One region of the Aquisalimonas sp. 2447 genome, then DNA from elsewhere that is predicted to be linked to it. Evidence: predicted binding sites of a transcription regulator. Region 1 holds the regulator's gene; the other holds the start of a gene.
The links. The regulator sigma-54, encoded in region 1, starts transcription at its own class of promoters, with help from an activator protein. The targets are predictions, from matches to a motif close to TGGCANGNTNCNTGCTT.
Positions count from the first base shown of each region.

Region 2: a site for sigma-54 is predicted at 1,505-1,521, ahead of nirB (nitrite reductase large subunit NirB). Genes of this name have one in related genera too.

Region 1 is NZ_CP050695.1:3,091,122-3,095,089, forward strand. It holds gene lptA (lipopolysaccharide transport periplasmic protein LptA) at 1-106, shown strand, start outside; gene lptB (LPS export ABC transporter ATP-binding protein) at 103-828, shown strand; gene KU884_RS14635 (RNA polymerase factor sigma-54) at 994-2,577, shown strand; gene hpf (ribosome hibernation-promoting factor, HPF/YfiA family) at 2,630-2,968, shown strand; gene ptsN (PTS IIA-like nitrogen regulatory protein PtsN) at 3,041-3,514, shown strand; gene KU884_RS14650 (HPr kinase/phosphorylase) at 3,511-3,968, shown strand, end outside.
Region 2 is NZ_CP050695.1:269,992-273,959, forward strand. It holds gene ntrB (nitrate ABC transporter permease) at 1-521, shown strand, start outside; gene KU884_RS01185 (ABC transporter ATP-binding protein) at 534-1,331, shown strand; gene nirB (nitrite reductase large subunit NirB) at 1,667-3,968, shown strand, end outside.

The DNA.
Region 1 (3,968 bases):
GGTCGCCGCCGACGTGGTGCAGGCCCGCGGCGAGCCCGATACCGGCCGCCGCGTGCAGATCACCCTTTTCCCGGACGACGAGGACGAGGAAGGAGACGACCAGTGAGCCTGCTGCGGGCGGAGGAGCTGACCAAGGTCTACCGGCGCAAGACGGTGGTCCACGGCGCGACCATCGACGTGGCCAGCGGCGAGGTCGTCGGGTTGCTCGGACCCAACGGCGCCGGCAAGACCACCTGCTTCTACATGGTGGTGGGGTTGGTCCAGGCCGACGGTGGCCGCATCCTGCTCGACGACAACGACATCACCGACCTGCCCATGCATGTGCGCGCCAGACGCGGCGTGGGGTATCTACCCCAGGAAGCATCCATTTTCCGCAAGCTCACGGTGATGGACAACCTGTTGGCGATCCTGGAGACGCGCCCGGAACTGGACCGCAAGCAGCGTCGCGAGCGCGCCCAGGAACTGCTCGAGGAGTTCAGTGTTGCCCACCTGCACGACCAGACCGGCATCAGTCTCTCCGGGGGTGAGCGCCGCCGGGTGGAAATCGCCCGCGCCCTTGCAGCCAACCCGCGCTTCATCCTGCTGGATGAACCCTTCGCCGGTGTCGACCCCATCTCGGTGCTGGATATCCAGGCCATCATCCGCCACCTGGCGGAGCGGGACATCGGCGTCCTGATTACCGATCACAACGTGCGTGAAACCCTGGGCATCTGTCAGCGCGCCTATATCCTCGCGCAGGGAGAAGTCATTGCCAGGGGCAGTTCCGAAGAGGTCCTTGCCAACCGCAAGGTGCGCGAAGTGTACCTGGGGGAGGAGTTCCGGCTGTAGACGCGACCCGGGTCCCGCTGAGACAACATGCCGTCACGCAAGTATCGCGCCAATGTTCTAACGCGGGCCTGAGTCGGTTACGATGGGAGACATGGATAACACCAGCATTCACCGAATCCGGTCCGAGCAGCTGCCCACGACGGCGGCGGGAGACCCGCGTTGTCGATGAAACAGTCGCTACAACTCAAGCTCGGACAGCAGCTCACCATGACCCCCCAACTGCAGCAGGCCATCAAGCTGCTGCAGCTCTCCACGCTTGAGCTACGCACGGAAATCCAGCAGGCGCTGGACTCCAACCTGATGCTGGAACCCGCCGACGATCTCGACGAGTCCGACGATGCCGAACTCGACAGCAGCGGCAACGCGGACGGCGAAGACAGCCAGAACAACGCCGAAGACGGCGGCGAGCGCACGGAGGCTGCCGAGAACCGGGAGCATGCGGAGTCCACAGAGGCTGCCGCAAGCGAGGCTACCGGCGCGGAGATAACCACCGACAGCGGCGAACCGGAGCTGAGCACGGAAAACCAGCAGAGCGATATCCCCGAAGACCTGCCGCTGGACTCCGACTGGAACGACATCTACGACGGCAGCACCTCGTACAGTGCCGCCGGCAGCGACGATGAACAGCGGGAAACCTGGGAAAACCGTACCGCCGGTGACGGTGGTGGCCTCCACGAGCACCTGTTGTGGCAGGCCCAGCTCTCCCATTTCAGTGATCGCGACATGGCCATTGCCGAGGCCATCATCGACGGCGTCCGCGACGACGGTTATCTCGGCGTCAGCATCGAGGACATCTGCGCCTCGGTGTCTTCGGACGAGCCGGTGGAGGCCGATGAAGTCGAGGCGGTGCGCCACCTGATCCAGCGCTTCGACCCGGTCGGCGTGGCCTCTTTGGACCCCCGCGAGGCGCTACTGGTCCAGCTGGACCAGTTTCCCGACGACACGCCCTGGCTGAACGAAGCACGGCTGCTCGTGGACCGCCACCTGGATCTGCTCGGCAGCCGTCAGGTCAGCCAGCTGACCCGCAAACTGAAGATCAGCGAGGGCGAGCTGGGCGAGGTGCTGGCCCTGGTTCGCTCGCTTGACCCGCGCCCCGGCTCGCAGATCAGTAGCGCACCGGCTGAGTACGTCATCCCCGACGTCTATGTGCGCAAGGAGCGTGGTGCCTGGCGGGTCGAGCTCAACCCCGAAGCCGCCCCCAAGATCCGGGTGAACAGCTACTACGCCGGGCTGGTGAAGCGCGGCGACCAGGGCAGCGACAACTCCACCATGCGCCAGCACCTGCAGGAGGCCCGCTGGTTCATCAAGAGTCTACAGAGCCGCAACGAGACCCTGCTCAAGGTCGCCACCTGCATCGTCAACCACCAGCAGGAGTTCCTGGAGCACGGCGAAGAGTCCATGAAACCTCTGGTGCTGCGGGAGGTGGCCGAAGAGGTGGAAATGCACGAATCCACCATCTCGCGCATCACCACCCAGAAGTACATGTACACCCCGCGGGGCACCTTCGAGTTCAAGTATTTCTTCTCCAGCCATGTGCACACCGTCGACGGTGACGAGTGCTCGGCGACCGCCATCCGTGCGCGCATTCGCCGCCTGATCGGCGACGAGGATCCGCGCAAGCCGCTCAGCGACAGCAAACTTGCGGAGATTCTCAAAAACGAGGGAATCGATGTGGCGCGACGGACCGTAGCCAAGTATCGTGAATCCATGTCCATTGCCTCGTCCAACGACAGGAAACGCATCGCCTGAGCTCCGGGATGCACGATATCCCGGCCCGAGCGGGCGCCATCAAGGAGGCCTTATGCAGATAGACGTCACCGGGCACCACATCGATCTCACCGACGCCCTGCGGGATTACGTGCAAGCGAAGATGGACAAACTGGAACGCCATTTCGACAATGTCGTGGATGTCCACGTCATCCTGACCGTGGAGAAGCTCGTCCAGAAGGCCGAGGCCACCATGAAGCTCAGTGGCGCCAAGCTGTACGCTGACGCCAGCGCCCAGGACATGTACGCTGCCATTGACGGTCTGGTGGAGAAGCTCGACCGCCAGGTGAAGAAGCACAAGGAAAAGGTCACCGATCACCGCCGCAACGAAGGGGCTCAGGCCAAGGCGGCGGGTGAAGGCGACGAGGACTGACACCCTGCGCCGGTGGCCTTTCCGGCCACCGGCGATAACGGACGCCGCAGCCATGACCCTGCGTGGAACAGCATGATCAAGATTGCCGACCTGATCACTCCGGACCGTGTCGCCTGTGACGTCGACGTCACCAGCAAGAAGCGCGGGCTTGAAGTCCTCAGTGACCTCGTTGCCGCCTCCGACCCCGCGCTGTCCGCTCAGACCATTTTCGACAAGCTCATCAACCGCGAGAAACTCGGCAGCACCGGTCTCGGGCACGGTGTTGCCCTGCCCCATGCGCGCATGGACGGCAACGAAGCGGCGGCAGCGGCATTCATCCGCACCGGCGATGCCATCGACTTCGACGCCTTCGATGGTGAACCGGTGGATCTCCTGTTCGCCCTTGTGGTGCCGGAGCACTTCACCGACGAACACCTGCAGATCCTGGCGCGGCTGGCGGAAATGTTCAGCGACGCGTCGTTCTGCAACCGGCTTCGGAATGCACCCGACGCCCAGGCCCTGTTCCAGTTGCTCACGGAGTGGGAGTCGGGCGCAGGACAGGCATGACCCGCACCGGGAACACCACCACCATTCCGGGCGTGCTGGTCGCCATCCATGGGGACGGCATCCTGCTGCAGGGCGACAGCGGCATCGGCAAGAGCGAACTGGCTCTGCAACTGCTGGACCGCGGCCACCAGCTGGTGGCGGACGACAGCGTCACCGTGGCCGTTCGCAACGGTGTCCTTAGCGGCCATGCACCGAGCAGCCTGGCGGGGATGCTGGAGATCCGCGGCCTGGGCCCCTGCCCGGCGGACGTTCTGTTCGGGCACAATGCCATCCGCCCGTCGGCGGCGATCACCCTGGTGGTCGGTCTCTGCCGACCCAAGGACTGGCTGGACTGGCCCCGGCTCGCCCCCGTCCGTGACGCCATCACCCTGGCCGGCATCCTGGTCCCCCGGGTCCGGCTGCCGGTGGCACCGGAACGGCCTCTGGCGCTGGTGGTCGAGGCCCTGGCCCGACT
Region 2 (3,968 bases), 1.2 Mb from region 1:
CCATGGGCTTTCTCATGGGCATGAGCCGCAACTGCAACCGGGCCTGGCAGCCGCTGGTGCAGATCCTGCGACCGGTCAGTCCGTTGGCGTGGCTGCCCATCGGCCTGCTGGTGTTCGAGTCCTCCAACCCGTCGGCGATCTTCGTGATCTTCATCACCTGCATATGGCCGACCATGATCAACACCGCCGCCGGCGTGCGCGCCATCCCCGAGGACTACATGAACGTCGCCCGGGTGCTGCGCCTCAACGGCTGGGAGATCATGCGGCGGATCCTGCTGCCGGCAACGCTTCCGCACATCATCACCGGCATGCGCCTGTCCCTTGGCATCGCCTGGATGGTGATCGTGGCCGCCGAGATGCTCACCGGCGGTGTCGGCATCGGCTATTTCATCTGGGCCGAGTGGAACAACCTGCTGGTGGAGTCGATCATCGTCTCCATCATCGTCATCGGCATTGTCGGCATCCTCATGGAGTCCGGCATGAATCTACTTCAGCGTGTTCTGGACTACCGCCAGGCCTGAGGAGGCACCGTCATGAACAACTTCCTGACCATCGAGAATGTCGGCATTGAGTTCGATACCCGCAGCGGTCCCTTCCGTGCCCTGGAGAACGTCAGTCTGGGCGTGGACGAAGGCGAGTTCGTGTCGCTGATCGGGCACTCGGGCTGCGGCAAGTCCACGGTGCTGAACATCGTTGCCGGCCTGCTGGAGCCCACCGAGGGCGGCGTGATCCTGGAGGGCAAGGAGGTCAACCGCCCGGGCCCGGACCGTGCGGTGATTTTCCAGAATCACAGCCTGCTGCCCTGGCTGACCGTCTACGACAACGTGCGCCTGGCCGTGGACAAGGTCTGTTCCGGAACACGCAGCAAGGCGGAGCGGGACGAGTGGACCCGGGAGAACCTGGCGCTGGTGCACATGGAAGAGGCCATGCACAAGCGTCCCTTCGAGATCTCCGGCGGCATGAAGCAGCGCGTGGGCATCGCCCGGGCGCTGGCCATGGAGCCCCGCGTACTGCTCATGGATGAGCCGTTCGGCGCCCTGGATGCGCTGACCCGCGCCCATCTGCAGGACTCGCTCATGGAGATTCATGCCCGCCGCGGCAATACCGTCATCATGATCACCCATGACGTCGATGAAGCCGTGCTGCTCTCCGACCGCATCGTGATGATGACCAATGGCCCGGCGGCCACCATTGGGGAGGTGCTCCCGGTGGAGCTGGAGCGCCCGCGGGCTCGCCTTGAGGTGGCCGATCAACCGGTCTACACCGCTGCGCGGAAGTCGGTTCTCCGGTTTCTGTACGAGCGCCACGGTCGACCGGCCGACGCGGCATGAATGGTCCCACGGTGGACGGCCCGAACCGTCCCCGCCGACGACACCGTTCATGCCCTGTGCTGATGCAATGTCGTATCGCACTGCACCATCACGGAGCAGGACGCGGCGTCCGGCGCTTAACTGATGGGCCGTAAGTTCTCGTGATCGCGGGAAAATGCCTGGTTTGCCAGGCCTGGCACGATTTCTGAAAGCCTATTGGTAAGCAATGCGGTCAATGGCGACCGCACCATGGACAACGGCGTTCACGATCGCTCGGCCCTGACAGGGCTGGCGATTGTGAGCGCCTTTTTTTTGGTGCCTCAGTGGCACGACCGGGTTTCCGGAGGGAGGACGACATGAAAGAGAAACTGGTGCTGGTCGGAAACGGCATGGCGGGCATGAAGGTCATCGAGGAACTGCAGACCATTGCCCCGGACAAGTACGACATCACCGTGTTCGGCGCCGAGCCCTACGGCAACTACAACCGCATCATGCTCTCGCCGCTGCTGGCCGGGGAGAAATCCCTGGACGACATCATGCTCAACAGCGAGGACTGGTACGACGCGCACGGGGTCACCTTCCATAAGGGCAAGGAAATCATCGAAGTGGATCGCATCGGCAAGCGCGTTTTCGCTGCCGACGGCACCGTCGAGTCCTACGATCGCCTGCTGCTGGGGACCGGCTCCCACCCGGTGGTCATCCCGGTTCCGGGGCGTGATCATCCCGACGTGGTGACCTACCGGGACGTCAAGGACGTGGACAGCATGCTGGCCGCCAGCCGCAAGCACCGCAAGGCGGTGGTGATCGGCGGCGGGCTGCTTGGTCTGGAGGCCGCCTACGGGCTCATGCAGCAGGGCATGGACGTAACGGTGGTGCACCTCATGCCGTGGCTGATGGAGCGTCAGCTCGACCAGACCGCCGGCAACTACCTGCAGCAGTCCCTGGAAGAGCGGGGCATGAAGTTCCGCATGGAGGCCCAGACCAGTGAGATCGTTGCCGACGAGAACGGCATCGAGAAAGTGTGCTTCAAGGAGGGCCCGGAAGAGGACGCCGACCTGGTGGTCATGGCCGTGGGCATCAAGCCGAACAAGGAACTCGCCGAGAAGGCCGGCCTTTACTGTGACCGCGGCGTTGTGGTGTCCGACACCATGCAGACCTTCGACCCCAGCATCTACGCCGTGGGCGAGTGCGTGCAGCACCGCGGTGTCTGTTACGGCCTGGTGGCTCCCCTTTTCGAGCAGGCCCGGGTGTGCGCGAACCACCTGGCGGGCTACGGCTTCCGGCTGTACCAGGGATCGGTGACCTCCACCAAGCTCAAGGTCACCGGGGTCGATCTCTACTCCGCCGGCGAGTTCCAGGATGCCGACGGCGTGGAGAACATCGTCTATCAGGACCCGGCCGCCGGGGTCTACAAGAAGATCTGCGTCAAGGACGACCGCATCGTCGGCACCGTGCTCTACGGCGACACCGGTGACGGCACCTGGTATTTCCAGCTGCTGCGCGACGGGACCTCCGTCGCCGACTTTCGCGACAGCCTGCTGTTCGGCCAGGCGCATCTGGGCGACTCCGGGCATGGTGGCGTCAATCAGGTGGCCAATCTGGCCGACGAAGCCCAGATTTGCGACTGCAATGGCGTGTGCAAGGGCGACATCGTCCAGGCCATCACCAAGGAGGGGCTGTTCACCCTGGATGACGTGAAGTCCCATACCAAGGCGGCCGCCTCCTGCGGCTCCTGCAGCGGACTGGTGGAACAGCTCCTGGCCGCCACCATGGGCGGTGACTACGAGGCCGGCAAGGCCAAGCCCATGTGTGGCTGCACCGACATGAGTCACGACCAGGTGCGCGAGGCCATCCGCACCGAGGGGCTGACCACCTTGCGCCAGGTGTTCGACAACCTGGCCTGGAAGACCGACGACGGCTGCGAGAAGTGCCGCCCGGCGCTGAACTACTACCTCATCTCCACCTGGCCGGATGACGCCGAGGACGACTCCCAGGCACGCTTCGTCAACGAGCGCATGCACGCCAACATCCAGAAGGACGGCACCTTCTCCGTGGTACCCCGCATCTGGGGCGGCGTTACCACGCCCCAGCAGCTGCGCTCTATCGCCGAGGTCGCGGAGAAGTACGAGGTGCCCACGGTGAAGATCACCGGCGGCCAGCGTATCGACCTGCTGGGGGTGAAAAAGGAGCAGCTCCCCGGCGTCTGGGGCGATCTCTCCGACGCCGGCTTCGTCTCCGGCCACGCCTACGGCAAGGCGCTGCGCACGGTAAAGACCTGTGTCGGTTCCGAGTGGTGCCGCTTCGGCACCCAGGACTCCACCACCTGCGGCATCGAGCTGGAGGAGATGACCTGGGGCACCTGGACGCCGCACAAGTTCAAGATGGCCGTCTCCGGCTGCCCGCGCAACTGCGCCGAGGCCAGCATCAAGGACTTCGGCGTGGTCGCCATCGAATCGGGCTGGGAGCTGCACGTGGGCGGCAATGGCGGCGTCAAGATCCGCGCCACCGACGTGCTCTGTCGCGTGGAGACCATGGAGGAGGTCAAGGAGTACGCCGCCGCCTTCCTGCAGCTCTATCGCGAGGAGGCCCGCTACCTGGAGCGCACCGCGCCGTGGATCGAGCGGGTGGGCCTCAGCTACGTAAAGGACCGGGTGGTGG